Regions from separate parts of the Enterobacter sp. 6722112 genome, predicted to be linked through region 2. Evidence: predicted binding sites of a transcription regulator. Region 2 holds the regulator's gene; each other region holds the start of a gene.
What was found. The regulator sigma-54, encoded in region 2, starts transcription at its own class of promoters, with help from an activator protein. The targets are predictions, from matches to a motif close to GTTGGCACANNTTTCGCTNT.

Region 1 (7,757 bases), 490 kb from region 2:
CCGCCGGATTCCGCGACATCCCGCCCATGTTATGCACCGGCGCGGAGATGAAAAACACCTTCAGCCTGGTGCGTGGCAACCAGGCGGTGCTGAGCCAGCATTTTGGCGATCTGAGCGACGAGGGGGTAGAGGTGCAGTGGCGCAGTGCGCTCTCGACGATGCAGGACATCTACGCCTTTCAGCCTGAGCGCGTGGTGTGCGATGCCCATCCGGGTTATCACGCACGACTGTGGGCCCGGGCGCAGGCGCTGCCCGTTGAGACCGTGCTGCATCATCATGCGCATGCGGCAGCGTGTCTGGCGGAGAATGGCTGGCCGCTCGACGGCGGGGATGTTATTGCCCTGACCCTGGACGGGATCGGCATGGGCGAGAACGGCGCGCTGTGGGGCGGCGAGTGCCTGCGGGTGAACTATCGCGACTGCGAACGGCTGGGCGGTCTGCCAGCCGTTGCGCTGCCGGGGGGCGATCTGGCGGCAAAACAGCCGTGGCGCAATTTGCTCGCCCACTGTCTGGCGTTCGTACCTGACTGGCAGCAGTACCCGGAAACTGAGGTGGTACAGCGTCAAAACTGGCCGCTGCTGGCAACGGCTGTGTCGCGCGGTATCAATGCGCCGCGGGCCTCCTCCTGTGGTCGTCTGTTCGACGCTGTGGCCTGTGCGTTGGGTATTGAAACGCAACGCTATGAGGGCGAAGCCGCGTGCCGGCTGGAGGCGCTGGCCGAACGCTGCGCAGGGGTTGATCATCCGGTGACGCTCCAGACGGATAACCTTGCGCTGTTCTGGCAACAGTGGCTTACCTGGCGGGCGGAGCCCGGCGAGCGCGCCTGGGCTTTTCACGATGCGCTGGCAAAAGGGCTGAGCGTACTGGCGGCAACGCATGCCCGCCGACGGTCGCTCACGACGGTGTGTTTCAGCGGAGGCGTCCTTCACAACCGCCTGCTGCGCGCGCGCCTTCGTCATTACCTTTCTGATTTCACGCTTCTTTTTCCTTCGCGCCTGCCCGCAGGCGACGGAGCGATCTCCTTCGGGCAGGCGGTGGTTGCTGCCGCCCGATCATGTTCACAAGGGATTTAAAATGTTACGACTTTTACGCAATGAACCTCGTGCAGCGTGCCTGCTGCTGGCTCTCGGGATGGCTAACCTGCTGGCCTGGGGGCTGGCGTGGCACACCTTTAGCGGCAGTACGGCGCTGATGGCCGCCAGCCTGCTGGCCTGGTGTTACGGACTGCGTCATGCGGTGGATGCCGACCATATCGCCGCGATTGATACCGTGACGCGTAAAATGATGCAGCAGGGCAAGCGCCCGTCCGGCGTGGGCGCATGGTTTTCCCTCGGACACTCCACCATCGTGGTGCTGGCCTCCATTGCTATCGCCGCTACCGCCACGGCGTTTCAGAAAAACATGGCATGGTTCCACGAAACCGGCAGCCTGATTGGCACCGCCGTCTCCGCCACCTTCCTGCTGGCGATGGCGCTGGTGAATATGGTGATCCTGCGCGGCGTCTGGCGCAGTTTTCAGGCGCTGAAACACGGCAATCCCGTGCAGGGCGACATCACGCTGCCTGCACAGGGCGGCGTCATGAACTGGCTGTTCGGCAAAACCTTCCGCCTCGTCAATAAAAGCTGGCAGATGTACCTGGTCGGTTTCCTGTTCGGCCTGGGGTTCGACACCGCCACCGAAATCGGCGTGCTGGGGATCTCCGCCGCCAGCGCCTCCAGCGGGATGTCGGTGTGGTCGATCATGATCTTCCCGGCGCTCTTCGCCAGCGGCATGGCGCTGGTGGATACGCTCGATAACCTGCTGATGGTGGGTGCCTACGGCTGGGCGTTTAACAAGCCGCAGCGCAAGCTCTACTACAACATGACCATCACCGGCACTTCGGTGGTGGTGGCGCTGTTTATCGGCGGCCTGGAAGCGCTGGGTCTGCTGATGGACAAGTTCGCCCTCAGCGGCGGCGTGTGGGATCTGATTGGCGCGGTGAACGATAACCTGGGCGACGCCGGATTTGTGGTGGTCGGGCTGTTTGTCGCCTGCTGGCTGATCTCGATGGCGAACTATCGCTGGCGCGGTTATGACGCGCTGGTGGTGCGCTCCTGACGCTGAAAGTGTAGCGATAAAAAAAGCCCCGGGACATCGGGGCGGTGGACAACAAAATCCAAAGGTTAAGTAAGCGTGGCAGTACTGTAGGCCGGGTAAGCGGAGCGACACCCGGCATGACGAGGGTTAAGCTGGTAGCGATTTCAGCAGCGCGAAGGCCTCCTTCATTCTGTCTTCGCTGACGACAAAGGCGCGCATCTGACCGTCGGTATCGGTGCCGCGCGCCACCATGCCCTGAGGCGAAAGGACAATCTCCCAGTCCAGATCCTGACGCTGCGTTTCACCTGCGAGATGCAGCGGTAGTTCCGGCGTTTTTACCTTCACCAGCATGGCGGGTAATTTCACCGGGGCGTTGCCGCCGAGCAGGTTTTTCGCCAGGAACATGGCGCTTAACTGAATCGGTTGCAGGAACGGCAGCACCTGGCCGTTAATTTCCGCGCAGTCGCCCAGGGCATAAATGTCCGGCTGGGTGGTTTGCAGGTAGCTGTCCACCTTCACGCCGCGATTGATCTCTGCGCCCGCGCGGTGCGCCAGCGCGGTTTCCGGGCGCAACCCCGTCGCCGCAATAACCACATCCACTTCCACGCTGCGGTTGCGGTCGAGCGTCGCACAAATGCCGGTTTCGGTTTTGCTCAGGCTCTGTAACTGCGATTTCAGCAGCAGATGCACGCCCATGTCGGTCAGACGATGCTGTAAGCGACTGCTTACTTCTGCTGGCATCAGCGCTGACAGAATGCTGGCCGCGTGGTCAACCAGGGTGACGGATTTTCCCGCCCGGCAGAAGTCCATCGCCAGCTCGGTGCCAATCAGTCCGCCGCCGACAATCATCACCCGCATGGCGTCGCGTAACAGGGTCTCGCTGGCCTGATACTCCTGCTGGCTGTTGAGCGTGACCATCAGCTCGCGGCCCTCAACCGGCGGCACAAACGCCGATGCCCCCGTCGCCAGCACCAGCTTGTCGTACTGCCAGGTTTTATCTTTCGCGTTCACCACGTGGGCGTCGGCGTCGATATCGGTGACCCAGGTGTACGGAAACAGACGCAGGTTAAACTGTTCTGCGAACTCCCCCGCCGTCTGGCGGGTGAGATCGTCGGCGCGCTGATTCTGGCTAATGACGTGGCTTAAATCAGGCTTGTTGTACTCATCCATGCTGTCGGCGGCGATCACCGTCAACGGCACGTTAGCATCCTGTTTGCGGATATTTTTCACCAGCTGGCGGGCGGCAAAGCCCGAGCCGATAATGACGATGCCGTGGCTCATTTTGCCTCCGTTGCCAGTTCATCAAAGACGTCTTTCCCGAGGGAACATTCCGGGCAGAGGAAGTTGTCCGGCACCTCGCTCCACGGCGTACCCGGCGCGACATCCTGCAACGGCTCGCCCAGCTCAGGATCGTAAATCCACTGGCAGACGCTGCACTGCATGCAAGGGCCGAGGTCGGCAGCGGCAGGAGCGGCTTCTGCTACAGCTTTCGGCGTAACCGCCGCGGCGGGTGCGGTTTCCGGCAGCGGCGCAAGCGCCCACTGGCGGGCAATGTCGCGACCGTGCTGACGACAGATTTCCAGCGCGTCGAGATCCGGACGCCATTTCGCCTTCAGGCTCAGGGACATCTCAAAACCAGCATCCTGTAAACGGGTGGAGAGACGGTCTACCGCGCCGCCGCTCCAGCCGTGTGAACCAAAGGCGCTGGCGCGTTTGTTACGAAAGCGCAGGCCGGTCATCTCTTCCACCAGTCCGGCAATTTTCGGCATCATCACGTTATTCATGGTGGAGGTACCCACCAGCACGCCTTTGGAGCGGAAGACGTTGGTCAATACCTCATTCTTATCGCTGCGCGCCACGTTGAAGATTTTCACCGCCACGTTCGGGTCAACTTCGTTGATGCCCTGGGCAATGGCGTCCGCCATCATGCGGGTGTTGTTGGACATGGTGTCGTAGAAGATGGTGATGCGATCTTCCTGATAGTCCGCCGCCCACTTCAGGTACAGTTCGACAATCTGGGTTGGATTTTCACGCCATACCACGCCGTGGGAGGTGGCAATCATATCCACCGGCAGGTTGAAGCCGAGGATCTCGGTGATTTTTGGCGTGACCAGACGGCTGAACGGGGTCAGGATGTTGGCGTAGTAGCGCTGGCACTGTTCGAACAGCTCGGTCTGATCCACTTCGTCGTTGAACAGACGTTCGTCACAGTAGTGCTGGCCGAAGGCGTCGTTACTGAACAGCACCGCGTCACCGGTCATGTAGGTCATCATGCTGTCCGGCCAGTGCAGCATTGGGGTTTCCACGAAGATCAGCTGTTTGCCATTGCCGATATCCAGCGTGTCGCCGGTTTTCACGGTGTGGAAGTTCCACTCCGGATGGTGGTGGTGGCCGTTGATGGAGTCAATGGCGTTGGTGGTGCAGTAGATTGGGGTATCCGGAATGTGGGACATCAGCTCGGTCAGCGCCCCGGCATGATCCTCTTCCGCGTGGTTGATGATGATGTAGTCGATGTCGTTCAGATCGATTTCGCTGCGCAGGTTCTGCACGAACTCGCGGCTGAATTTGTGATCGACGGTATCGATCAGGACGTTTTTACCTTCACGAATGAGATAGCTGTTGTAGCTGCTGCCGCGCAGCGTTTTGTATTCCGTCCCGTGAAAATCACGTACTTCCCAGTCACGTTGACCCACCCAATGAATGTTATTTTTAACCAGAATAGACATAGCAACCTCAACTTAATACGGCGTTTTCAAATAAGATGACTGTCATATATCAAGTTGCGTGCCAACTTTTTAACTCATTGAAAATAATGTATTTATATTTTGATGCTCCCTAATGGGTAGTCATTTTGACTATCTTAAAAATTGTCAATATGACACTATGCATTGTCAAAATGACAGTGAGGCAGAGATGAGCTTTTCCGTAGATGTGCTGGCGAAGATCGCCATAGAACTGCAAACCGGTATTGGTCATCAGGACCGCTTTCAGCGGCTGATCTCCACGTTGCGCCACGTGCTGGATTGCGATGCGTCGGCGCTGCTGCGTTACGAAGGGCGGCAGTTTATTCCGCTGGCTATCGACGGTCTGGCGAAGGACGTACTCGGGCGGCGCTTTACCCTGGAGGGCCACCCGCGTCTGGAAACCATCGCCCGTGCGGGTGACGTGGTGCGTTTCCCGGCAGACAGCGATCTGCCCGATCCTTACGACGGCCTGATCCCCGGACAGGAGAGCCTGAAGGTGCACGCCTGTATCGGCCTGCCGCTGTTTGCCGGGCAGAACCTGATTGGCGCGTTAACCCTCGACGGCATGTCGCCTGATCAGTTCGATACCTTCAGCGATGAAGAGCTACGGCTGATTGCCGCGCTGGCGGCCGGGGCGCTGAACAACGCCCTGCTGATAGAACAGCTGGAGAGCCAGAATATTCTTCCGGGTAGCCCGACGGCGTTTGAGCAGGTGGCGCACACCGAAATGATCGGCCTTTCGCCGGGCATGGCGCAGCTCAAAAAAGAGATTGAGATTGTCGCCGCGTCTGATTTGAACGTGCTGATCTTCGGGGAGACCGGCACCGGTAAAGAGCTGGTGGCAAAAGCGATCCACGAAGCCTCGCCCCGTGCGGTGAATCCGCTGGTCTATCTCAACTGCGCGGCGTTGCCGGAAAGCGTGGCGGAAAGCGAGCTGTTCGGACACGTCAAAGGGGCCTTTACCGGGGCGATCAGCAACCGCAGCGGCAAGTTCGAAATGGCTGATAACGGCACGCTGTTCCTCGATGAAATTGGCGAACTCTCCCTTTCGCTTCAGGCCAAACTGCTGCGGGTGTTGCAGTATGGCGATATTCAACGCGTGGGAGACGATCGCAGCTTACGCGTGGATGTGCGCGTGCTGGCGGCGACGAACCGCGATCTGCGCGAAGAGGTGCTGGCGGGGAATTTCCGCGCCGATCTGTTCCACCGTCTGAGCGTGTTCCCGCTCACGGTGCCGCCGCTGCGCGAGCGGGGCGAGGATGTGGTTCTGCTGGCGGGCTTTTTCTGCGAACAGTGTCGGCTCAAAATGGGGCTTTCCCGCGTGGTGCTAAGTCCCGGCGCGAGGACGCACCTGCTGAGCTACGGCTGGCCGGGTAACGTGCGTGAACTGGAACATGCGATCCACCGCGCGGTGGTGCTGGCGCGGGCAACGCGTTCGGGGGATGAAGTGGTTATTCATGCGCGCCATTTCGCGCTGCATGAGGAAACGATGCCGCCCGTGAAGCCGGTGATACCTGAGAGCGTGAACGAAAACCTGCGCGAGGCGACGGATGCGTTCCAGCGTCAGATGATCGCCCGCGCGCTGGAGCAGAATAACCGCAGCTGGGCGGCGTGCGCGCGGGCGCTGGAGATGGACGTCGCCAACCTTCACAGGCTGGCGAAACGTCTGGGGCTGAAGGGTTAAATAATCCCCGCCTGGTAGAAGTCTTGCAGGTTGATCGCGCCGCACAGCCTGCCGTGCTCGTCCACCACCGGCGCGGCGGTGATTTTGCGCTTCATCAGCACCTCTTTGGCTTCAATCGCGCGGCTGTCGGCATTCAGCGTCAGCCCGCCCTGGGTCATTGCTTCGGATACCCGCGCCTCCAGCTTGCCGCCGCCCACCAGCCAGCGGCGCAGGTCGCCGTCGGTGAAGACGCCCTTCACCTGGCGGTCATTGTCGCATACCGCAACCAGCCCCAGCCCGGTGCGGCTCAGCTCCAGCATGGCGTCCATCACGCTGGTGTCGAGTTTGACCTGAGGAATGGCATCGTCCGTGCGCATCAGGTGGTGAACTTTGTTGAGCAGACGAGCCCCAAGCGCGCCCGCAGGATGGGAACGGGCGAAATCTTCCTCATTAAAACCGCGCGCCTGCATCACCGCCATCGCCAGGGCGTCACCCATCATCAGCGTGTTGACGGTGCTGGAGGTCGGTGCCAGGTGCATCGGACAGGCTTCGCGCTCAACGGAAATATCCAGCGTTGCTTTCGCGGCCAGCGCCAGCGGCGAACGGGATTTGCCGGTCATCGCTAACAGGGCCACCGATTTTTCTTGCAGGCGAGGGATGATGAGATCCAGCTCTTTGGCTGAACCGGAGTAGGAGATAAACAGCATCACGTCGCGGCTTTCGATCATCCCCAGATCGCCGTGCAGCGCTTCGGCAGGATGCACGAAGAACGCCGGGGTGCCGGTGCTGGCAAGCGTCGCGGCAATCTTCTTGCCGATATGACCGGATTTACCGATACCCGCCACGATCACTTTGCCCTCGCAGTGGATAATGGTGTTGGCTGCACGAACAAAATCCTCACCCAGACGTTCCGGCAGGCGGCTGGCTTCCTGTAGCTCCAGCAGCAGGGTCTGACGGCCTGCGTTTAACAGAAAATCACTCATTTTTCTCTCCGGTTACGATCACGTCGATGCCCTTCGCTTCCAGCGCTTTTTTAAATGCCGGATCGATACCTGCGTCGGTAATCAGCTTATCGACGCTTTCAAGGCTACAGACAATGTTGGGGCTTTTACGGCCAAATTTCGACGAGTCCGCCATCAAAATCACTTCCCGCGCGGCGTTGCACATCGCTTTGCTGACGCTGAACACCTCGTTGAAGGTGGTCACGCCCGCGTTGAGGTCGATGCCGTCCGTGCCCATAAACAGCTTATCGAAGCTGAAGTGGTCGAAGGCAT
Region 2 (7,757 bases):
AGCGAAATAATCTTAGGTAGGGCGGGTAAGCGCAGCGCTACCCGCCGACATGGCGAACGTTAGTCTTCGTCAAACCCGGCGTTGAACAGGGCAATCACTGCCGCCAGCGCTTCTTCTTCCTGCGGGCCGGTGGCTTCAACTTCAATCTGACGGCCTTTGGCAGAATCCAGCATCAGTAGCGCAATCACGCTGTTGGCTTCTGCCTCGGTTCCCTCGTCGTTGCGCAGCAGCACCTCAGCATCAAAACCCTGCATCAGTTCAAACAGCTTCATCGCCGGGCGCGCATGCATGCCCAGCTTGTTGGTGATTTCGACGGTCTGTTTTACGGTCATGTTTTGCGTTTTTCCAGCGTGCGATGACGGGACTGAACGTTCTTCCCGCGTGAGCGGAAGTAATCGGCCAGCTGTTCGGCAATGTAGACCGAACGATGTTTACCGCCGGTACAGCCAATCGCCACCGTCAGGTAGCTGCGATTGTTTGTTTCCAGCATAGGTAACCATAGCTCAAGGTAGCTTCGCGTCTGGTAGATAAAATTGTGTACTTCTGTGTGTCGATCGAGGAACGCTGCCACCGGCTTATCCAGACCGGTCATCGGACGCAGTTTCGGATCCCAGTGTGGGTTCGGCAGGAAACGCACATCAAAAACGTAATCCGCATCGATAGGTATGCCGTGCTTAAAGCCGAAGGATTCAAACACCATCGTCAGTTCGCGCTCGCGCTTGCCGAGTAAGCGCGTACGCAGCATTTCCGCCAGCTCGTGGACGGACATTTCGGAGGTGTCGACAATCAGGTCGGCCCGGGAACGCAGCGGCTCAAGCAGATCGCTCTCTTTATCGATGGCGCTTTCCAGCGAAAGATTTTTACTGGAGAGCGGATGCAAACGACGTGTATCGCTGTAGCGACGGATCAGCGTGTTGCGGTCAGCGTCCAGGAACAAGAGCTGAGGCGAGAAGCATTCCGGCAGGCTGTTCATTGCCTGCTCGAAGATTTCCGGCGATTCCGGCATGTTACGCACGTCGATACTGACGGCGGCAGAGATTTGCCTGTCCCCCAGCGTCCGCGCCAGATCGGGTAACAACACTACCGGCAGGTTATCTACACAGTAAAATCCCATGTCTTCCAGCGCGCGCAGGGCCACGGACTTCCCGGACCCCGAACGACCGCTGACGATCATCAGCACCATGTTCCGTTTCTCCTCAGGGCAGCCGTTCTGAAGGCCCTTTCCCGATTATGCCTCATCCTGATTGCCTTCTGCTTCAGTGATAATTTGATAAAGCTCTTCATCACTTTGGGCTGAGCGCAGTCGACGACAAATGGTTTTATCCGCCAGACGTTTGGCAACCAGCGACAGCGTGTGCAGGTGGGTTTTGGTCTGATCGGCAGGAACCAGCAGCGCGAAAAGCAGATCCACAGGCTGGTTATCGATGGCGTCAAAAGCGATAGGCGTTTCCAGTTGCACAAACACCCCCACGGCACGCAGCGTATCTTCTTCCAGCTTGCCATGCGGGATCGCAATGCCATTGCCGATGCCGGTACTGCCCATTTTTTCACGGGTCAGAATGGCTTCAAACACGATCTGCGGCGGCAGACCCAGCTGTTTTGCGGCCAGCTCACTGATGATTTCCAGCGCACGTTTTTTGCTCTGGCAGTGAACGCCACTGCGGGTACAATCCTGGTTAAGGACATTGCTCAGTTGAAGAGCGGAATCGTTGTTTATCATAATTTCACCTAAGCGCTAACTGTACAAATGGCCTGTTGTGTTTCACAACAGGCCGTCCTGCACCCGTTAACTGCCCGGACAATTAGTGTTGTTTCAGTTTATCTTTATGTTTATTGAGCTGTCTCGCAAGCTTATCAATCAAGCCGTCGATAGCCGCGTACATGTCTTGCCCTTCCGCACTGGCATGGAGTTCCCCTCCGTTGACGTGCAGGGTCGCATCCGAGATATGCGTCACTTTCTCCACTTTCAACACAACATAGACCTGGTTGATCCTCTCGAAATACTGCTCGAGTTTCGCAAACTTAGTGTTTACAAAATCGCGTAAAGCCTCAGTAATCTCGACGTTATGTCCGGTGATATTGAGCTGCATAGTGTCTTCCTTATCGGTTGTGTCAAACCAGTTGTTTACGCTGGTTAGACGGCGGAATGGATAAAGACTCTCGATACTTCGCGACAGTACGACGTGCCACCATAATACCCTGATCGGACAGCATGGTGGTTAACTTACTGTCACTGAGTGGCTTCGCGGGGTTCTCCGCGGCGATCAACTTCTTCACCAGTGCGCGAATAGCCGTTGACGAGGCTTCGCCGCCGCCTTCGGTGTTCACGTGGCTGGAGAAGAAATACTTAAGCTCAAAAATACCGCGTGGGCTGTGCAGATATTTCTGCGTGGTCACGCGGGAAATGGTTGATTCATGCATCTCGACGGCCTGGGCGATGTCTGCCAGCACCATCGGTTTCATAAACTCTTCGCCCTGCTCAAAGAACGCCTGCTGCTGTTCGACAATACAGCGGCTGACGCGCAGCAGCGTGTCATTACGGCTCTCCAGGCTCTTGATCAACCAGCGTGCTTCCTGAAGGTTGCTGCGAATGTATTGATTATCAGCGTCGTTACGGGCGCTGGTGCACATGGAGGCGTATTGCTGGTTGATTTGCAGGCGAGGAATGCTGTCGGCGTTCAGTTCAACGACCCACCGGCCATTGTGTTTTCTCACCAGCACATCAGGAATGACATATTCCGGTTCGCTGGTCTGGATCGACTGCCCCGGACGCGGATCGAGCGACTGGATCAGATTCACCGCTTCCTTCAGCACCTCTTCTTTCAGGCGTGTGACGCGCATCAGGGTGCGGAAGTCGTGATTCGCCAGCAGATCCAGATGATCGCTGATGATGAGCCGGGCTTCGTCAATCCACGGTGTCTCTTTGGCAAACTGCGAAAGCTGGATCAGAAGGCAGTCGCGCAGATCTTTCGCGGCGACACCTATCGGGTCGAAACGCTGAACGCGTTTCAGAACGGCTTCGATCTCTTCCAGTTCAATCTCGTCATTGCCGATGCTTTCAAGAATCTCGTCCAACGTCACGGTCAAATAGCCCGTGTCGTCAACGGCATCGACAATCGAGGTGGCAATGGCGCGATCGGTATCGGAGAAAGGGGTCAGCTCTACCTGCCACATCAGGTAGTCCTGAAGCGACTGGGTGGTTTCGCCCTGGTAGACCGGGAGTTCATCGTCCTGGTAGTCTGCACGTGTCCCGGAAGGGGTACCCGCGGTGTAAATTTCATCCCAGCTGGCATCCAGCGGCAGTTCGTCCGGCATCTCTTTCTGTTCGAGCGCATCTACGGAGTCGAGCGTTTCTGTGTCCTGCGTCTGCTGGGCGTCTACCTCGTCATGAAGATCGGTTTGCTCCAGCAGCGGATTGCTGTCCAGCGCCTGCTGGAGCTCCTGCTGGAGTTCTAACGTGGACAGCTGCAACAGACGGATTGCCTGCTGTAGCTGCGGCGTCATGGCCAGTTGCTGGCTGAGCCGTAATTGCAAACCTTGCTTCATGTTCAGAGCGTTTTTCTCCGGTTCGGCGTGACTTAACCTCTACCCTATCAGAGTCTGAAGTCTTCCCCAAGGTACACGCGCTTAACATGCTCATCTTCGAGGATTTGCTGCGGCGTACCGTGGGCAATCAGATGGCCCTGGCTCACTATGTAGGCGCGCTCACACACGGCCAGCGTTTCACGAACGTTGTGGTCCGTGATCAGTACGCCAAGCCCGCTGTCGCGCAGGTGCTCAATGATACGTTTGATATCGATAACGGAGATGGGGTCAACGCCCGCAAACGGTTCATCCAGCAGGATGAATTTTGGGTTTGCTGCCAGCGCGCGCGCAATCTCAACGCGGCGGCGTTCACCACCGGACAGCGCCTGGCCGAGGCTGTCACGCAGATGCTCGATATGAAACTCTTCCATCAGCTCGTTCGCACGGTCAGAGCGCTGCTCGCTGGTCAGATCGTCACGGATCTGGAGCACGGCCATCAGGTTGTCGAACACGCTTAAGCGGCGGAAAATAGACGCTTCCTGCGGCAAATAGCCGATGCCACGACGCGCGCGGGCATGCAGCGGCAGCAGGCTGATATCTTCATCATCGATGATGATGTTGCCGGCGTCACGCGGGACGATGCCCACCACCATGTAGAAGGTCGTGGTTTTACCCGCCCCGTTAGGGCCAAGCAAACCCACGATTTCGCCGGAGTTGACGGTCAGACTGACATCTTCGACGACGCGGCGGCCCTTATACGCTTTCGCGAGGTTTTTTGCAGTTAAAGTTGCCATAACGAATTAGTTACTCTTTTTCTGTGCCGGAGCCTGACCGTTGTTCTTGTCCTGCAACTGCGAAGGCACAAGCACGGTCGTGACGCGTTTGCCTTTTTCGCTGGAGGCCTGCATTTTCTGCTCTTTCACCAGATAGGTGATCTTGTCGCCTTTGATATTGCTGTCCAGCTGTTCTAGGTAAGCATTACCGGTCAGGATGACCAGATCCTTCGCCAGTTCATAGTGCATATGCGAGGCATGGCCTTTCACCGGCTTGCCGTTGTCCTGCATCTGGTAGAAGGTGGCCGGGTTGCCATAACCATCGATAATCTCTTTGCCCTGCTCGCCGCCCGGACGGGTAACGACCACTTTGTCGGCGTTGATTTTAATGGTGCCCTGGGTCATGACGACGTTGCCGGTAAAGGTGACGACGTTACCCTGCATATCCAGAGACTGGGTATCGGATTCAATATGAATCGGCTGTTCGGTGTCGCCAGTCACAGCAAGCGCGGGAAGACTGGCCGCCAGCAGCGCGCTGGCGATAACAACTTTAAGGCTGAGTTTGTTTGTTTTGAATTTCATAGGAGGTTCTAACCTTTTCAATCAGCTCGGCGTTTTTGCTGCGTAAGTTCCCGCGCATTCTTAAACCGCTGGAATTAAATGTTGTGCCATACAGGGTGACTAGATCCTGCGACGTGACATCCTGGGTGACCAGGTTGATCTGGGCGTTATCCGTCGTAATTTTTCGCAGTTGCGCGTCAGCGGTCAGGGCGTTGACTTCAACGTGACCATACAGGTAAAGCATACGGTCATTTGTCAGTTTTGCCCGGTCAGACTTGATAGACCACGTCGGCACTTTGTCCGTATCAAAGGTGGTCATGACCGGTTGGGTAAACCACGAGGTACCGTCATCTGAAAAATATTCTACATGCTGAGCAACGAGGCGATAGTTCAGCGCGCCTTCCGGGCTATAGACCACGGTGTCGCTGTGATCGCTTTTGTAGGTCGGGTCGCTCGTGTTAACCACTTCCGCTTGCGTATCATCGCGGTCAGCGAGGTTGACGCCAATCAGTACCAGGGCGACAAGCGCAAGCAGAATGATAACCCAACGTCTGGTTTTACTCATATCGATTGCCCTTTCGCCTCATCAAGCTTGCCCTGCGACAGCAGAAGCAGATCGCAGACTTCACGGACGGCGCCGCGGCCACCGTGAATATGGGTAACGTAATCAGCACGCGGGATCAGCAGCGGGTGCGCGTCAGCCACGGCGATGCTCAGACCCACCTCCGCCATCACTGGCCAGTCGATCAAATCATCCCCGACGTATGCCACATTCTCTGGTGCAATGGCCAGTTTTCCCAGCAGATCCCGGAAAGCTACCATCTTATCAGACTGCCCCTGATAGAGATGGGTAATGCCCAGCGTTTCACACCGATCTTCTACCAGTTTAGCTTTCCGCCCGGTGATGATAGCAACTTCAATACCGGACGTGAGCGCACAGCGGATACCGTAACCGTCGCGAACGTTAAAGGCTTTCAGCTCTTCGCCGTTATTGCCCATATAAATCAGACCGTCGGAGAGCACACCATCCACATCGAGGATCAACAGGCGGATATTTTCCGCCTTTGCCATCATGTGGGCGCTCACCGGGCCATAACAGGTTGCAAGGGATGCACCCGCATTACTCATTGTCTTATCCTTCATTACACTACGCCAGCGCGCAGCAGATCATGCATATGTACCACACCCAGCAGTTGGTCGCCATCGGCAACCATCACTGAGGTAATATGACGGGACTGCATCAGGTTCAGCACATCTACCGCCAGCGTGCCCGGACGGACGCGGATCCCGCCTGGCGTCATCACATCAGCAATGCCCAGCGTTCGGACATCCACACCCATATCGAATACCCGGCGCAGGTCGCCGTCGGTGAAAATGCCCTGAATCTTCATCAGATCGTCGCAGATAACCGTCATGCCCAGGTTTTTACGGGTGATCTCCAGTAACGCGTCGCGCAAAGAGGCCTCTTTGCTCACGTGCGGGATCTCATCTCCGGTGTGCATAATATCGTTAACCCGCAGCAGCAGTTTGCGCCCGAGCGCGCCGCCGGGATGAGACAGGGCAAAATCTTCAGGCGTAAAACCGCGGGCTTCCAGCAGCGCAACGGCAAGGGCATCGCCCATCACCAGCGCGGCGGTTGTGCTGGAGGTCGGCGCCAGCCCCAGCGGACAGGCTTCTTTAGGCACTTTCACGCACAGGTGAATATCCGCCGCACGCGCCATGCTGCTTTCCGGTCGGCTGGTCATGCAAATCAGCGGTACGTGCAGACGCTTCAGCACCGGGATCAACGCCAGGATTTCATTCGATTCCCCGGAGTTGGACAGCGCAATAACCACGTCCTGCGGCGTAACCATGCCGAGGTCACCGTGCGCGGCTTCACCGGGATGAACGAAGAATGACGACGTGCCGGTACTGGCAAAGGTCGCCGCCATTTTGCGTCCGATATGGCCGGATTTGCCCATCCCCATCACCACGACTTTGCCGGCACAGTAGAACATCTTCTCACAGGCCAGACTAAAATCCTGATTAATGTACTGATCTAACTGCGCCAGACCTTCACGTTCAATCTCCAGAACGTCTTTGCCTGCTTTCTGAAAGTCAAAACCCGGCTGCAATTCTATTTGCGACATAATGCGTTTCCGTTTACCCAGAGAGAAGAGGCGAAAGCCAGTACAGCATCGCCAGCCATACGATAAATCCACCCGTCAGCAGCGCGCCTGCGCCTTTGCCGATCTGCTCTTTTCGCCGCCAGCAGAGCAGGGCGAAAATCACGCTGACCAGCAGCATCACACCGTAATCGCGCGTGAAAACCATAGGGTTAAACGGCCCCGGCGAGATTAGCGCCGGCAGCCCCGTCACGATCGCGATATTGAAAATATTCGAGCCAATGATATTGCCGATGGCGATATCATCTTCCCCTTTACGCGCCCCGGCGATGGCGGTGGCCAGCTCTGGCAGGCTGGTGCCGATGGCGATTACCGTCAGACCGATTGTCAGTTCGCTCATCGCAAACGCGTTCGCCAGCACCGTCGCGTTATCGACCACCATCCGCGTGGCCATTGGCATGATGATCAGCGCGACGCCCAGCCACAGCAGGGCGACGGGTAAGGTCCCTTCCCGGGGCAGCTCGGCGAGATGCTCACGCGTAAGGCTATCGTTACCCTGTTTTTCCGCCAGACGTGCGATCTTCACGCTGTAAAGCAACCAGATCACGGCCAAGGCGAGCAGGAATATACCGTCACCGACGCTCAGCACCCCGTCATAAAGTACGTAGCCTGCCAGCAGACTGACGACTAACATTAACGGCAATTCCCGGCGCAAAACATCAGAATGCACGCGAAATGGATGCAGTAATGCGGCTAAGCCTAAAATCAGTAAGATATTGACGATGTTAGAGCC
Region 3 (7,757 bases), 2.7 Mb from region 2:
CGAGGTAGAGGAAATCAGCTTTAACTTCTTCCACAGTGAAGACGTGGTACGCCATCCGGTCGTCGCGCGTATCGTTAACGCTTATGAGGCCTGGGAAGAGGCAGATCAGAAGCGCAGGGCCGAACTGGCCGCAGAACGTAAGCGCGAAGCGCAGGAGCATGAACAGAAATGAGTCAGGTGATCCTCGATTTACAGCTGGCCTGTGATGATAATTCCGGCATGCCAGAAGAGGCACAGTTTCAGAAATGGCTGGATGCCGTTATCCCCCAGTTTCAGGAAGAATCAGAGGTCACGATTCGCCTGGTGGATGAAGCAGAAAGCCATGAGCTCAACCTGACCTACCGCGGGAAAGATAAGCCGACCAACGTGCTCTCTTTCCCGTTCGAAGCCCCTCCGGGCATTGAGATGCCGCTGCTGGGCGATCTGATCATCTGCCGTCAGGTGGTTGAGCAGGAAGCCAAAGAGCAGCAAAAGCCGCTGGAAGCGCACTGGGCACACATGGTGGTGCACGGTAGCCTGCATCTTCTGGGTTACGACCATATTGAAGATGACGAAGCGGAAGAGATGGAATCCCTCGAGACAGAGATAATGCTTGCTCTGGGCTATGAGGATCCGTACATTGCCGAGAAAGAATAGTCAGTCACTGACTACCATGCCGCCGCGCAGGGACATAGCGCGGCGGTTAACATTGAACTAACAAGAGAACCCTTAACAAACGCCATGAGCGACGACAATTCACACAGTAGCGACACGACAACCACTAAAAAGGGATTTTTCTCCCTCATTCTGAACCAGCTTTTCCACGGCGAACCGAAAAACCGTGATGAACTGCTGGAGCTGATTCGTGATTCCGGGCAGAACGACCTTATCGACGAAGATACGCGCGAAATGCTCGAAGGGGTGATGGACATCGCCGACCAGCGCGTCCGCGACATCATGATCCCCCGCTCGCAGATGATTACCCTGAAACGCAACCAGACGCTGGACGAGTGCCTCGATGTGATTATCGAATCGGCTCACTCACGTTTCCCGGTCATCAGCGAAGACAAAGATCACATTGAAGGGATTTTGATGGCGAAAGATCTGCTGCCGTTTATGCGCAGCGATGCCGAAGCCTTCAGTATGGAAAAGGTGTTACGCCCGGCCGTGGTTGTGCCGGAAAGTAAACGTGTGGATCGGATGCTGAAGGAGTTTCGCTCCCAGCGCTATCACATGGCGATTGTTATTGATGAATTTGGTGGCGTTTCCGGTCTGGTCACAATCGAAGACATCCTTGAGCTGATCGTGGGCGAAATCGAAGATGAGTATGACGAAGAAGAGGATATCGACTTCCGTCAGCTGAGCCGCCACACCTGGACCGTGCGCGCGCTGGCCTCCATTGAAGACTTCAACGATACCTTTGGCACCAGCTTCAGCGATGAAGAAGTGGACACCATTGGTGGTCTGGTGATGCAGGCCTTCGGCCATCTTCCGGCCCGCGGTGAAACCGTTGACATCGATGGTTACCAGTTCAAGGTCGCAATGGCTGACAGCCGACGTATTATTCAGGTTCACGTCAGAATGCCGGACGACTCACCGGTGCCAAAACTGGAAGATTAATGTAAATGGCATTTGCCCCACTCTTTGAACGCCAGCGCGTCCGTTTGCTGCTGGCGCTGTTACTCGGAGCCAGCGGTACGCTGGCTTTTTCTCCTTACGATATCTGGCCGGCCGCTATTCTCTCCCTGATGGGGCTACAGGGTCTTACCCTGAACCGTCGTCCGGTACAGGCCGCGGCCATTGGCTACTTCTGGGGGCTGGGGCTGTTCGGCTCTGGTATCAACTGGGTCTACGTCAGTATCGCGCAATTTGGCGGAATGCCGGGGCCGGTTAACGTCTTCCTGGTTGTGCTGCTCGCCGCCTATCTCTCACTCTACACCGGCCTGTTCGCGGGCATCCTGTCTCGCCTGTGGCCAAAAACGACCTGGCTGCGCGTGGCGATAGCGGCACCCGTTGTCTGGCAAATCACCGAATTTCTGCGCGGCTGGGTACTGACCGGCTTCCCGTGGTTGCAGTTCGGCTATAGCCAGGTAGACGGCCCGCTGAAAGGCCTGGCCCCGGTCATGGGCGTGGAGGCGATCAACTTCCTGCTCATGGCGGTCAGCGGCCTGCTGGTGCTGGCTCTGGTGACACGTAACTGGAAGCCGCTGGTTGCCGCGTTGATCCTGTTTGCCCTGCCCTTCCCGCTGCGTTATATCCAGTGGTTTACGCTGGAGCCCGCGCGCGCCACGCAGGTTTCTCTGGTCCAGGGCGATATCCCACAGTCCCTGAAATGGGATGAGAATCAGCTGCTGAACACGCTGAAAATCTACGCCAACGCCACTGAAAAGGTGATGGGCAAATCGCAGCTCATCATCTGGCCTGAGTCTGCGATCCCGGACCTGGAGATCAATCAGCAGCCCTTCCTGAAGATGATGGATGATCTGCTGCGCGCGCGCGGCAGTACGCTGATCACCGGAATTGTGGATGCGCGTCTCAATCAGCAGAACCGCTATGACACGTACAACACGATCATTACGCTCGGTAAGGACAGCGAATACAGCTATACCTCCACCAATCGCTACAACAAAAACCACCTTGTACCGTTTGGCGAATTTGTTCCGCTGGAGTCTATTCTGCGCCCACTGGCACCGTTCTTTGATTTGCCGATGTCCTCATTCAGCCGGGGCCCTTACGTTCAGCCGCAGCTGCATGCGCACGGTTTTGCCCTGACGGCCGCCATTTGCTACGAGATTATCCTCGGCGAGCAGGTGCGCGATAATTTCCGCCCGGACACCGACTATCTGCTGACCATCTCAAACGATGCGTGGTTCGGTAAATCGATTGGCCCGTGGCAGCACTTCCAGATGGCGCGAATGCGTTCTCTGGAGCTGGCGCGTCCGTTGCTGCGCAGCACCAATAACGGCATTACCGCCGTGATTGGTCCGCAGGGTGAAATCCAGGCCATGATCCCGCAATTTACCCGTGAGGTGCTGACTACTAACGTCACGCCAACTACCGGGCTTACGCCTTACGCGCGCACCGGGAACTGGCCGCTGTGGATTTTGACCTTGCTCTTCGGCTTTGGCGCAGTACTGATGAGCCTGCGTCAGCGTCGTAAATAACCTTACCTTCTGTTGCCGGGTGGCGGCTACGCCTTACCCGGCCTACTCTCCGCCGCCCCCACCCGACAATTTCCTCCCAAACTTCAATTCTGGCACGCCTGTTGCTTTGTTTATTCATATCAACGCTGTCTGGCTTAACGTGCAACTTTGTCGCACCAGCGTAGATCATCGGTAGCACCGAAACGGTGCAACGAGGGATTATTGCCTCTGAATGGTGCGGCGCGCTTCGCAAAAATAAACAATAACGCAGCAAAATCTTTACATTAAGCCAGACTAAATGTTAACAAGCTTGCATAACACTGCACTCGCATTGCGCGAGATATAACAACATCACAATGGGTATCTATGCGTCACTGGCGCTGATAAGAAAGGAGTTGGGTATGCAATTACGTAAACTGGCCACAGCAATGCTGGTTATGGGAATGTCTGCGGGGGTTGTCCACGCTGAAGACGCTCCGGCAGCAGGAAGCACTCTCGACAAGATTGCCAAAAACGGCGTGATCGTGGTCGGCCACCGTGAATCTTCTGTCCCGTTCTCTTACTACGACAACACGCAAAAAGTCGTGGGCTATTCACAGGATTACTCCAACGCCATCGTTGAAGCCGTGAAGAAAAAGCTGAACAAACCTGACCTGCAAGTGAAGCTGATCCCCATCACTTCACAAAACCGTATTCCTCTGCTGCAAAACGGCACATTTGATTTTGAATGTGGCTCAACCACCAACAACCTTGAGCGTCAGAAACAGGCCGCTTTCTCGGACACCATCTTCGTTGTGGGCACCCGCCTGCTGACGAAGAAAGGCGGCGACATCAAAGATTTTGCTGACCTGAAAGGCAAAGCGGTTGTCGTGACCTCCGGTACCACGTCCGAAGTGCTGCTGCACAAGCTGAACGACGAGAAGAAAATGGACATGCGCATCATCAGCGCGAAAGACCATGGCGACTCCTTCCGTACCCTGGAAAGCGGCCGTGCTGTCGCGTTTATGATGGATGACGCCCTGCTGGCGGGCGAACGCGCGAAAGCGAAGAAACCAGACAACTGGGAAATCGTCGGTACCGCCCAGTCGAAAGAAGCCTACGGCTGTATGCTGCGTAAAGGTGACGAGGACTTCAAGAAACTGATCGATGACACCATCGCTCAGGCGCAAACCTCCGGCGAAGCGGCAAAATGGTTCGACAAATGGTTCAAGAACCCAATTCCACCAAAAAACCTGAACATGAACTTTGAACTGTCTGACGACATGAAAGCGCTGTTCAAATCACCAAACGACAAAGCTCTTAACTAATTAGAACGACAGGGGCGGGATCTCCTGCCCTCTCGATTGTCGGGAAGCATGGACAGACATACGTTGAGTGGTCGTTCCCCACTCAGCGCAAAAATTGAGCTTCTCACCAATCTTCGAGGGTAGCGCTGCTACCCTTTTTTTTCTGGAGTTTACTATGTCAATTGACTGGAACTGGGGCATCTTTCTGCAACAAGCCCCGTTCGGCAACACCACCTATCTCGGCTGGCTGTGGAGCGGCTTTCAGGTTACCGTTGCGTTATCGATAACGGCGTGGATTATCGCGTTTCTTGTCGGTTCGCTGTTCGGTATTCTGCGTACCGTCCCTAACCGTTTTCTCTCTTCGATTGGCACGCTCTATGTGGAACTGTTCCGTAACGTTCCGCTGATCGTGCAGTTCTTTACCTGGTATCTGGTGATCCCGGAACTGCTGCCGGAAGATCTCGGCATGTGGTTTAAGGCCGAGCTGGATCCTAACGTACAATTTTTTGTCTCCTCTATGCTGTGTCTGGGGCTGTTCACCGCTGCGCGCGTCTGCGAGCAGGTACGTGCCGCCATACAGTCACTGCCGCGCGGGCAAAAGAATGCGGCACTGGCAATGGGCCTGACTCTGCCCCAGGCCTACCGTTACGTACTGCTGCCTAACGCTTACCGCGTCATCGTTCCGCCGATGACGTCCGAGATGATGAACCTGGTAAAAAACTCGGCTATCGCCTCAACCATCGGTCTGGTGGATATGGCGGCACAGGCGGGCAAACTGCTGGATTACTCCGCTCACGCCTGGGAATCCTTCACGGCGATCACGCTCGCCTATGTTCTGATTAACGCTTTCATCATGCTGGTGATGAACCTGGTTGAACGCAAAGTACGCCTGCCGGGCAATCTGGGGGGCAAATAAATGTACGATTTTGACTGGAGTTCCATTGTTCCCTCCATGCCCTATCTGCTGGATGGACTGGCAATCACCTTAAAGATCACCGTTATCGCCATTATCGTCGGTATCGTCTGGGGCACCCTGCTGGCAGTGATGCGCCTGTCGAGCTTTAAGCCGCTCGCCTGGTTTGCCACGGCTTACGTTAACGTATTCCGCTCCATTCCACTGGTCATGGTGCTGCTGTGGTTTTATCTGATTGTTCCCGGCTTTTTACAGAACGTACTGGGACTGTCGCCAAAGACCGATATCCGCCTGATCTCTGCCATGGTGGCGTTTTCCATGTTTGAAGCCGCCTACTACTCAGAGATCATCCGCGCAGGTATTCAGAGTATCTCTCGCGGGCAGTCCAGCGCTGCGCTGGCGCTCGGTATGACGCACTGGCAGTCCATGAAGCTCATTATTCTGCCGCAGGCGTTTCGCGCCATGGTTCCGCTGCTGCTGACGCAGGGCATCGTCCTGTTCCAGGATACCTCCCTGGTCTACGTGCTGAGTCTGGCAGACTTCTTCCGTACCGCCTCCACCATTGGCGAACGTGACGGAACGCAGGTTGAGATGATCCTCTTCGCGGGCGGGGTCTATTTTGTGATTAGTTTAAGCGCATCGCTGTTGGTCAGCTGGCTGAAGAAAAGGACGGTATAATGATTTCCCTGAAAAATGTTTCTAAATGGTATGGGCACTTTCAGGTGCTGACCGACTGCTCAACAGAAGTAAAAAAAGGCGATGTGGTAGTGGTATGCGGCCCGTCCGGTTCCGGTAAGTCCACGCTTATCAAAACCGTTAATGGGCTGGAACCTGTCCAGCAGGGCGAGATTGTCGTTAACGGCACCAAAGTAAATGACCGCAAAACCAACCTTGCCCAGCTTCGCTCCCACGTAGGGATGGTGTTCCAGCATTTTGAGCTGTTCCCTCACCTGTCCATCATTGAGAACCTGACGCTGGCGCAGGTCAAAGTGCTGAAGCGCGACAAAAAAGCGGCGCGCGAAAAGGGGCTGAAGCTGCTGGAACGCGTCGGGCTGTCTGCGCATGCGAATAAGTTCCCGGCCCAGCTTTCGGGCGGCCAACAGCAGCGTGTGGCAATCGCGCGTGCGCTGTGCATGGATCCGGTGGCAATGCTGTTTGATGAGCCGACGTCCGCGCTCGACCCTGAGATGATCAACGAAGTGCTGGACGTCATGGTGGAGCTGGCGCACGAAGGGATGACCATGATGGTGGTGACGCACGAAATGGGCTTCGCCCGTAAAGTGGCCAACCGCGTGATCTTCATGGATGAAGGGAAAATTGTTGAAGACTCACCAAAAGAAGAGTTCTTCGCAAATCCTAAATCTGAACGTGCAAAAGACTTCCTCGCCAAAATCCTGCATTAATCTTTTTAGTGCGCAATCTGCGGATTGCGCACTGCTTCACGCTTTAGATCTCTTTTTCTATTCGGCGTCACATCGCAGCGTTAACCTTGTCACAAATAATGCTGAGAATGGAGAACGCTATGGCACAGCCAATTATTCTCGACTGCGATCCGGGTCATGATGACGCGATCGCACTCGTCCTTGCTCTTGCTTCCCCTGAACTGGACGTAAAAGCTGTCACCTCCTCCGCCGGGAACCAGACGCCGGATAAAACCTTGCGAAACGTGTTGCGCATGTTGACGCTGCTGAAACGCACCGATATTCCGGTCGCAGGTGGCGCCGTTAAGCCACTGATGCGCGAGCTGATCATTGCGGATAATGTTCACGGTGAAAGTGGGCTGGATGGCCCGGCGCTACCGGAGCCGAATTTCACACCGCAAAACTGCACTGCCGTCGAGCTCATGGCGAAGGTGCTGCGTGAGAGCGCAGAGCCCGTGACGTTGGTGGCGACCGGCCCGCAGACCAACGTAGCGCTGCTGCTGAACAGCCATCCTGAACTGCACAGCAACATCGCCCGTATCGTCATCATGGGCGGGGCAATGGGGCTGGGGAACTGGACGCCAGCAGCAGAGTTCAACATCTTCGTTGACCCGGAAGCCGCGGAAATCGTCTTCCAGTCGGGCCTGCCGATTGTGATGGCGGGGCTGGACGTGACGCATCGGGCACAGATTATGACAGACGATATTGAACGCTTCCGCGCCGTGGGCAACCCGGTTGCAACGACCGTGGCCGAGCTGCTCGACTTCTTTATGGAGTATCACAAAGCCGAGAAGTGGGGCTTCCACGGCGCCCCGCTGCATGACCCATGCACCATCGCCTGGCTGCTGAAGCCGGAAATGTTTACCACGGTCGAGCGTTGGGTTGGTGTGGAAACACAGGGGAAATATACCCAGGGAATGACGGTGGTGGACTATTACTCATTGACGGGAAACAAGCCGAATACCACGGTAATGGTGGATATCGATCGGGAAGCGTTTGTGGATTTACTGGCGGA
Region 4 (7,757 bases), 470 kb from region 2:
GCCGTAAAGCCCGGTCAGGCGCACCCCTTTGCGCTCAACCACGTCGCCGATGATGGCCGCGTCTTTCCCTAAAGGATGCGTGCGCAGCTGTGCAAGTACGGCTTCCGCCGCCGCGCGTTCCACGCCGATCACCAGCTTGCCCTCATTGGCAAAGTTAAGCGGGTCTAGACCTAGTAGCTCGCACAGCCCGCGCACGGCGGGCTTAACGGGCAGGCCGCGCTCGGTCAGCTCAATCCCGCAGCCGCAGCTTGCCGCGAACTCGTGCACGACGGCATTCACGCCGCCCCGCGTGGCGTCGCGCAGGGCTTTTACGCCCGGCATGTCGCGCAGCGTCTGGATCAGCGGCGTGAGTACCGCGCAGTCACTGCGCAGCTCGCCATCCAGCCCCAGGCCTTCGCGCAGGTTCAGGATGGTTGCCCCGTGGCAGCCCAGCGTGCCGCTGACAATCAGCACGTCGCCTGCGCAAAGCTGCTGCGCGCCCCAGTGAATGTCGGCAGGGATCGCGCCCATCCCGGCTGTGTTGATGAAGAGCTTATCCGCCGCGCCGCGCTGCACCACCTTGGTATCCCCGGTGACGATGGCGATCCCCGCCTCGCGGGCGGTGTGCGCCATGCTGTTGACCACCGCCGTGAGCGTCTCCATTGGTAACCCTTCTTCGAGGATAAACCCGCAGGAGAGGTAGCGGGGGATCGCGCCGCTGACGGCGACGTCGTTTGCCGTGCCGCAGACGGCGAGCTTGCCGATATCGCCTCCCGGGAAGAACAGCGGGTCAATCACGTAGCTGTCGGTAGAGAACGCCAGCCTGTCGCCGTGGGCGGTCAGGGTCGCGAGGTCAATACGCGCCTGATCTTCCTGCTCGGCGAGCCAGGGGTTATTAAAGGCTTCCATAAACAGCCGGTTAATCAACTGCTGCATCGCCAGTCCACCGCTTCCGTGCGCCATTTCCACCGTGTTCATGCTTCACACTCCTGGTTGCGATAGTGATACCACGCGGCGCATGCCCCTTCGGAAGAGACCATCAGCGCGCCAAACGCGGTTTGCGGGTTACAGGCGTTGCCAAATAACGGGCAGTGATGAGGTTTGCATTTGCCGGTGAGTACGTCGCCACAGCGGGCGCGGGGATCGTCGCACACCTGCTGCGGTTGCGGGCGGAAATGCGCTTCGGCGTCGAAGGCGCGATACGTGGGCGTCAGGTGCACGCCGGATTCGGCAATCAGCCCCAGTCCGCGCCACTCGCTGTCGCCTTCGACGCTAAACACGTCGGCTATGGCCTGCTGTGCCCGTCTGTTACCTGCATCGGGCACCACGCGACGATACTGATTTTCCACCGCACTCAGGGCCGCTATTTTCTGCTCAACCAGCATGGTCACGCCTTGCAGTAGATCAAGTGGCTCGAAACCAGCCACCACTAACGGACGATTGTACTGTTCAGCGATAAAACCGTAGGCTTCTGTGCCGATCACCATGCTGACGTGGCCCGGCGCCAGAAACGCGTCGATACCGTTATCCGGCGCTTCAAGCAGGCTGCGCAGCGTGGGAATAAGCGTGATGTGCTGGCAGAAAAAGTAAAAGTTTGTGACGTTGCGGGCTTTCGCCTGCTGGAGGGTAATGGCGGTGGCGGGCATGGTGGTTTCAAAACCCAGCCCGAAAAAGACGACCTTACGCTCAGGATTAGCCATCGCCAGCGTCAGGGCATCCATCGGTGAGTAGACGATCCGCACGTCTGCGCCGCGCGCCTTCGCCTGGAGCAGCGAGCCATTTTTTCCCGGTACACGCATGGCGTCGCCAAAGGTGCAAAAAATCACACCGGGGCGGCTGGCGATGTCGATACAGCTGTCGATGCGCCCCATCGGCAGCATGCACACCGGGCAGCCGGGGCCGTGGATAAACTCGATGTTCTCCGGCAGCAGCTGGTCGAGGCCAAATTTAAAGATGGCGTGGGTGTGTCCGCCGCACACCTCCATGATCCGCAGCGGTTTTTCTTTCGTGTAGTCCAGCAGCGAGGCGCGGGTTTTCAGGCGATCGATAAGCTGCAACACCTGCTCAGGCGCGCGATATTCATCAACGTAACGCATGTGTTAACGTTCCTCCCCATACAACAGGGCGCCCACGTCCGGCTCGACATCGAACATATTCTGTAGCGCGTCCAGCGTGTCGCGGGCTTCTTCCTCATTAATCACGCTCATGGCAAAACCCACGTGGACCAGCACCCACTGGCCGAGACGCGTTGCGCCGGTCTCATCGTGGCTGCCTACCAGCGTCAGGTCGACATCGCGCAGGATGCCGCAGACTTCCACTTTGGCCTGATTGCCGTCGATGGAATAAATTTGTCCGGGGACGCCTATGCACATCGTTCGTTCTCCAGCCAGTTCAGCCAGGCATCCATCCCGTCGCCGCGCGTGGCGGAAACCAGCAGGATCTCAATGTCCGGGTTCACTTCCCGTGCGTAAGCCAGGCACTTATCCACGTCGAAATTCAGGTACGGCAGCAGGTCGACCTTGTTCAGCAGCATGAGGGAGGCGGCGGCAAACATATGCGGATATTTCAGCGGCTTGTCTTCCCCTTCGGTCACGGAGAGCACCGCCACTTTATGCCGCTCGCCGAGGTCGAAGCTTGCCGGGCAGACCAGGTTGCCGACGTTTTCAATAAACAGGATACCGTTATCCGCCAGCGACAGGCGCGGGGCGGCGTCGGCAATCATCTGCGCGTCCAGGTGGCACCCTTTCCCGGTGTTGACCTGAATCGCAGGCGTACCGGTTTCGCGGATGCGCGCGGCGTCGTTTACCGTTTGCTGGTCGCCTTCGATCACGGCGCAGGAGACGCGTTTATTCAGCCGTTTGAGGGTTTCGGTCAGCAGCGTGGTTTTACCGGAGCCGGGGCTGGAGACCAGGTTCAGCACCAGCTGTTCGCGCGCGGCAAAGCGGGCGCGATTGCGGGCGGCGAGCTGGTTATTTTTGTCCAGCACGTTGATCTCCACCTCCAGCATCTGGCGCTGGCTGATGCCCGGCGCGTGCGTACCCGCTTCGCCGTGGCCGTAATGGAGGTCGCCCGCGTCGGAACGCTGCGGGGCAAAGGTGATGCCGGTCAGGGCCGCCGCGGGACGCGGGGCAGGAGAAAAGGGCGCGGAGCGAAACGCGGAGTGGGGACGGTGTTCATCCCCTTCTATATACAGGTTGCCTTCAGCGCAACCGCAGGTACTACACATACATTACTCCTTCTCGATTTCGAGGCGTTGGATCTGCATACCGTCATCCGCCACGATGCGCAGCCCGCTGCTCTGGCACTGCGGACAGCGCTGTACCTTCGATGACAGCAGCGTGACGTACTGCTGACACTGCTCGCACCAGCACTCCGCCTGCTGCTCGTCGATATGCAGCTCGCACCCTTCCGCCAGCGTGCCGCGGCACACCAGCTCAAAACAGAAGGTGAGGGCGCTGGTCTCGACGCAGGAAAACGCCCCGACCTTCAGCCAGACGCCGGTGACGCGTTTCGCGTGGTTTTGCACTGCCTGCTGTTCGATAAGTTCCAGTGCCCGCTGGCAGAGGGTGATTTCGTGCATGACGCCTCCTTAATGAATTGCCCCTTCAATGCAATAACGGTGCCAGCTTGATTTGCGTTACGGCGTGACGATGTCAACGCTGTCGAAATGACACGTCGACACCGCGGCGGTGACAGTGCGCATCTCTTTAAAATCCATTTAAATCAACAAATTAAAAACTGGCACGAAATCTGCCTAACAGCCGCTAACTCCATTAACCGGATACCTTTTATGACTATTTGGGAAATTAGCGAAAAAGCGGATTACATCGCACAACGTCATCAGCAGCTCCAGGAGCAATGGCACCTGTACTGCAATTCACTGATCCAGGGGATCACGCTGTCGAAGGCCCATCTGCATCACGCCATGAGCTGTGCGGCGCAGGGGGATATGCGTTTTGTCCTGTTCGGCCACTTTACGATTTACGTCACCCTGGCGGAGACCTTCAACAGCCACACGATTGAGTACTACGTCGAGACGAAAGAGGGAGACAGGCACTGCATCGCCCGGGCGCAGCTGATGGCGGACGGCATGGTGGACGGTCACGTCAGCAACCGCGATCGCCAGCAGGTGCTGGAGCACTATCTGGAGAAAATCGCGCCGGTTTACAACGGCCTCTACGCCGCCGTTGAGCATGACAGGCCAGTCAACCTGAAACAGCTGATCGACGGAAAATCCTCCGCGAACGTGGCCTGAAAAACGAGTGTCGAGAAGTGTCGATAAGACAGTTTTTTTTCGTCAAAAATGACCATCACCAGAGGATGACCCGGTGAACCGTTTTGTAATTGCTGACTCGACGGTCTGTATTGGCTGTCGGACCTGTGAGGCGGCGTGCTCGGAAACGCACCGCCTGCACGGGCTACAGTCCATGCCGCGCCTGCGCGTCATGCGTAATGAGAAAGAGTCTGCCCCGCAGCTCTGTCACCACTGTGAAGACGCCCCGTGCGCGGGCGTCTGTCCTGTCAATGCCATCACCCGCGTTGACGGCGCGGTACAGCTGAACGAAAGCCTGTGCGTGAGCTGCAAGCTGTGCGGCATCGCCTGTCCGTTCGGCGCCATTGAGTTTTCCGGCAGCCGTCCGCTGCATATTCCGGCGAATGCTAATACTGCGAAAGCGCCGCCTGCGCCACCGGCTCCGGCACGCGTGAGTACGCTGCTGGACTGGGTGCCGGGCATTCGCGCCGTTGCGGTGAAGTGCGATCTGTGCAGCTTCGATGAGCAGGGTCCGGCCTGCGTGCGGACCTGCCCGACCCGGGCGCTGGTCCTGGTCAACATCCGCGACATCGCTCGCACCAGCAAACGCAAGCGCGAGCTGACCATCAATACCGACGTCGGCGATCTTTCGCTGCTGCGGGCGCTTAACGAGGGGGCGAAATGAACGCGATAGTTATGATGACCAGCGGTGTGGCCTGGTTTGCCGCCGCCGCTGTCCTGGCGCTGCTTCTCTCCTTCCATAAAACGCTGAGCGGCGCGATCGCCGGTATCGGCGGGGCGGTCGGCAGCCTGATGACGCTGGCGGCGGGCGGGGTTGTCCTGATCGACGGCCAGTCTGTTGACACCCTCATCCCGCTGATTCACCACGCCGTTGAGCTTACGCCGCTGAACGCCATCTGGCTGATAACCTTTGGCCTGTGCGGGCTGTTTATCAGCCTGTTTAATGTCGACTGGCACCGACATCAGCACACCAAAGCCAACGGCCTGCTGGTTAACCTGTTGATGGCCGCCGCGGTCTGTACCGTTATCGCCAGCAACCTCGGCGCGCTGGTGGTGATGGCAGAAATCATGGCCCTGTGCGGCGTGTTCCTGACCGGATGCAGCGCCTCCGGCAAGCTGTGGTTTGCGCTCGGACGTCTCGGTACGCTGCTGCTGGCGCTGGCCTGCTGGCTGGTGTGGCAGCGTTTCGGCACGCTGGATTTTGCCGTGCTTAACGGCCAGCCGCTGGGCAACGACGTCTGGCTGTTGGGCGTAGTCGGTTTTGGCCTGCTGGCCGGGATAATCCCGCTGCACGGCTGGGTGCCGCAGGCGCATGCCAATGCCTCAGCCCCGGCCGCTGCGCTGTTCTCCACCGTGGTGATGAAGGTCGGTCTGTTCGGCATCCTGATGATAACCCTGTCGGGCGGTCAGCCGCCGCTGTGGTGGGGCGTGGCGCTGCTGATTGCGGGGATGATCACCGCGTTCGTCGGTGGCCTCTACGCGCTGATGGAGCACAACATCCAGCGTCTGCTGGCGTACCACACCCTGGAGAACATCGGGATTATCCTGCTCGGCATGGGCGCGGGCGTCACCGGGCTGGCGCTCAACCAGCCGACACTAATTGCCGCCGGGTTTATTGGCGGTCTGTATCACCTCATCAACCACAGCCTGTTTAAAAGCACCCTGTTCCTCGGCGCGGGTAGCGTCTGGTTCCGCACAGGGCACCGCGATATTGAAAAGCTCGGTGGGATTGGCAAAAAAATGCCCGTCATTTCGCTGGCGATGCTGGTCGGGCTGATGGCGATGGCTGCGCTGCCGCCGCTGAACGGCTTTGCCGGCGAGTGGGTGATTTATCAGTCCTTCTTCGCCCTCGGCCAGAGCGAGGCGTTTATCGGGCGTTTACTCGGCCCGCTGCTGGCGGTGGGCCTGGCGATCACCGGCGCGCTGGCGGTGATGTGTATGGCGAAGGTTTACGGCGTCACCTTCCTGGGCGCGCCGCGTACGCGTGAGGCTGAGAACGCCTGCTGCGCCCCGGTACTGATGGCCACCAGCGTGGTCGCGCTGGCGCTGTGCTGCATCGCGGGTGGGGTTGCCGCGCCGTGGCTGCTGCCGCTGCTGGGCCACGCCATTCCGCTGCCGCTGGTCACGGCGCATACCGTCGTTTCCCAGCCGATGATGGCGCTGCTGCTGATTGCCGCGCCGCTCCTGCCGTTCGTGCTGATGCTGTTCTTCAGACGCGACCGTCTCGCCTCCCGCTCGCGCGGCGCGGCGTGGGCCTGCGGCTACGAACACGAGCAGTCGATGGTCATCACCGCCCACGGTTTCGCCATGCCGGTGAAGGAGAACTTTGCCGCCGTGCTGAAGCTGCGCCACTGGCTGAACCCGGTGGGCTGGGTGCCGGGCTGGCAGGGTGCCGCCGTGCCCGTGCTGTTCCGCCGCCTGGCGCTGATCGAGCTGGCGGTGCTGGTGGTGATTGTCATTTCACGAGGAGCCTGACATGAGTCTGTTACTGGCAATTCTTCAGGCGCTGGTGCTGTTCGCCGCCGCGCCGCTGCTGTCGGGCATCACGCGCGTGGCGCGCGCCCGGCTGCACAACCGTCGCGGGCCTGGCGTGCTCCAGGAGTACCGCGATCTCTTCAAACTGCTTTCCCGTCAGAGCGTCGCGCCGGACGCCGCAGGCTGGGTGTTCCGCCTGACGCCGTTTGTGATGGTGGGCGTGATGCTGACCATCGCCACCGCGCTGCCGGTGGTGACGGTGGGCTCGCCGCTGCCGGTGCTGGGCGATCTGATTACGCTGATCTACCTCTTCGCCATCGCGCGTTTCTTCTTTGCGATTGCGGGTCTGGATACCGGCAGCCCGTTTACGGGTATCGGCGCCAGCCGCGAGGCGATGCTCGGCGTGCTGGTTGAGCCAATTCTGCTGCTGGGGCTGTGGGTCGCCGCGCAGGTTGCAGGCTCGACCCACATCAGTTTCATCACCGACACCGTTTACCACTGGCCGGTTTCACGTTCTCTCCCGCTGGTGCTGGCGCTCTGCGCCTGCGCGTTCGCCACCTTTATCGAGATGGGCAAGTTGCCGTTCGATCTCGCGGAAGCGGAGCAGGAATTACAGGAGGGGCCGCTCACCGAATACAGCGGCTACGGCTTTGCGGTGCTGAAGTGGGGCATCAGCCTCAAGCAGCTGGTGGTGTTGCAGATGTTCGTCGGCGTTTTCTTCCCGTGGGGGCAGATGACGCACTTCTCTGCGGGCGGCCTGCTGCTGGCCGTGGTGGTGGCTGTGCTCAAGCTGCTTATCGGCGTGCTGGTGATTGCCCTGTTTGAAAACAGCATGGCGCGCCTGCGTTTTGTTGAAACGTCACGCATCACCTGGGCCGGTTTTGGTTTTGCATTTTTAGCGTTCGTCTCCTTGCTGGTGGCGTGATTAAAGAGAGTGTTTATGTCTGAAGAAAAGAAAGGTCAGCAGTATCTCGCCGCATTGCATCAGGCTTTCCCGGGCGTGGTGCTGGAGGAGTCCTGGCAAACCAAA

Region 1: a site for sigma-54 is predicted at 4,849-4,868, ahead of norV (anaerobic nitric oxide reductase flavorubredoxin). Genes of this name have one in related genera too.
Region 3: a site for sigma-54 is predicted at 3,232-3,251, ahead of AC4OVU_RS06690 (amino acid ABC transporter substrate-binding protein). Genes of this name have one in related genera too.
Region 4: a site for sigma-54 is predicted at 3,587-3,606, ahead of hypA (hydrogenase maturation nickel metallochaperone HypA). Genes of this name have one in related genera too.

Annotation. Positions count from the first base shown of each region.
Region 1 covers NZ_JBZWGR010000007.1:3,256,459-3,264,215, reverse strand. Annotated here, with positions in the region: gene hypF (carbamoyltransferase HypF) at 1-1,073, shown strand, start outside; gene AC4OVU_RS17035 (HoxN/HupN/NixA family nickel/cobalt transporter) at 1,075-2,097, shown strand; gene norW (NADH:flavorubredoxin reductase NorW) at 2,224-3,357, opposite strand; gene norV (anaerobic nitric oxide reductase flavorubredoxin) at 3,354-4,802, opposite strand; gene norR (nitric oxide reductase transcriptional regulator NorR) at 4,990-6,504, shown strand; gene gutQ (arabinose-5-phosphate isomerase GutQ) at 6,501-7,466, opposite strand; gene srlR (glucitol operon DNA-binding transcriptional repressor SrlR) at 7,459-7,757, opposite strand, start outside.
Region 2 covers NZ_JBZWGR010000007.1:3,745,999-3,753,755, reverse strand. Annotated here, with positions in the region: gene mtgA (monofunctional biosynthetic peptidoglycan transglycosylase) at 1-20, shown strand, start outside; gene npr (PTS phosphocarrier protein NPr) at 60-332, opposite strand; gene rapZ (RNase adapter RapZ) at 329-1,183, opposite strand; gene ptsN (PTS IIA-like nitrogen regulatory protein PtsN) at 1,229-1,720, opposite strand; gene hpf (ribosome hibernation promoting factor) at 1,803-2,090, opposite strand; gene rpoN (RNA polymerase factor sigma-54) at 2,113-3,546, opposite strand; gene lptB (LPS export ABC transporter ATP-binding protein) at 3,594-4,319, opposite strand; gene lptA (lipopolysaccharide ABC transporter substrate-binding protein LptA) at 4,326-4,880, opposite strand; gene lptC (LPS export ABC transporter periplasmic protein LptC) at 4,849-5,424, opposite strand; gene kdsC (3-deoxy-manno-octulosonate-8-phosphatase KdsC) at 5,421-5,987, opposite strand; gene kdsD (arabinose-5-phosphate isomerase KdsD) at 6,002-6,988, opposite strand; gene AC4OVU_RS19370 (calcium/sodium antiporter) at 7,002-7,757, opposite strand, start outside.
Region 3 covers NZ_JBZWGR010000007.1:1,081,723-1,089,479, reverse strand. Annotated here, with positions in the region: gene AC4OVU_RS06710 (PhoH family protein) at 1-172, shown strand, start outside; gene ybeY (rRNA maturation RNase YbeY) at 169-636, shown strand; gene corC (CNNM family magnesium/cobalt transport protein CorC) at 721-1,599, shown strand; gene lnt (apolipoprotein N-acyltransferase) at 1,605-3,143, shown strand; gene AC4OVU_RS06690 (amino acid ABC transporter substrate-binding protein) at 3,524-4,429, shown strand; gene gltJ (glutamate/aspartate ABC transporter permease GltJ) at 4,584-5,324, shown strand; gene gltK (glutamate/aspartate ABC transporter permease GltK) at 5,325-5,999, shown strand; gene AC4OVU_RS06675 (amino acid ABC transporter ATP-binding protein) at 5,999-6,724, shown strand; gene rihA (pyrimidine-specific ribonucleoside hydrolase RihA) at 6,844-7,757, shown strand, end outside.
Region 4 covers NZ_JBZWGR010000007.1:3,274,049-3,281,805, reverse strand. Annotated here, with positions in the region: gene hypE (hydrogenase expression/formation protein HypE) at 1-957, opposite strand, end outside; gene hypD (hydrogenase formation protein HypD) at 954-2,075, opposite strand; gene AC4OVU_RS17120 (HypC/HybG/HupF family hydrogenase formation chaperone) at 2,079-2,351, opposite strand; gene hypB (hydrogenase nickel incorporation protein HypB) at 2,342-3,205, opposite strand; gene hypA (hydrogenase maturation nickel metallochaperone HypA) at 3,209-3,559, opposite strand; gene hycA (formate hydrogenlyase regulator HycA) at 3,770-4,234, shown strand; gene AC4OVU_RS17100 (4Fe-4S dicluster domain-containing protein) at 4,308-4,916, shown strand; gene hycC (formate hydrogenlyase subunit 3) at 4,913-6,727, shown strand; gene AC4OVU_RS17090 (respiratory chain complex I subunit 1 family protein) at 6,729-7,652, shown strand; gene hycE (formate hydrogenlyase subunit HycE) at 7,668-7,757, shown strand, end outside.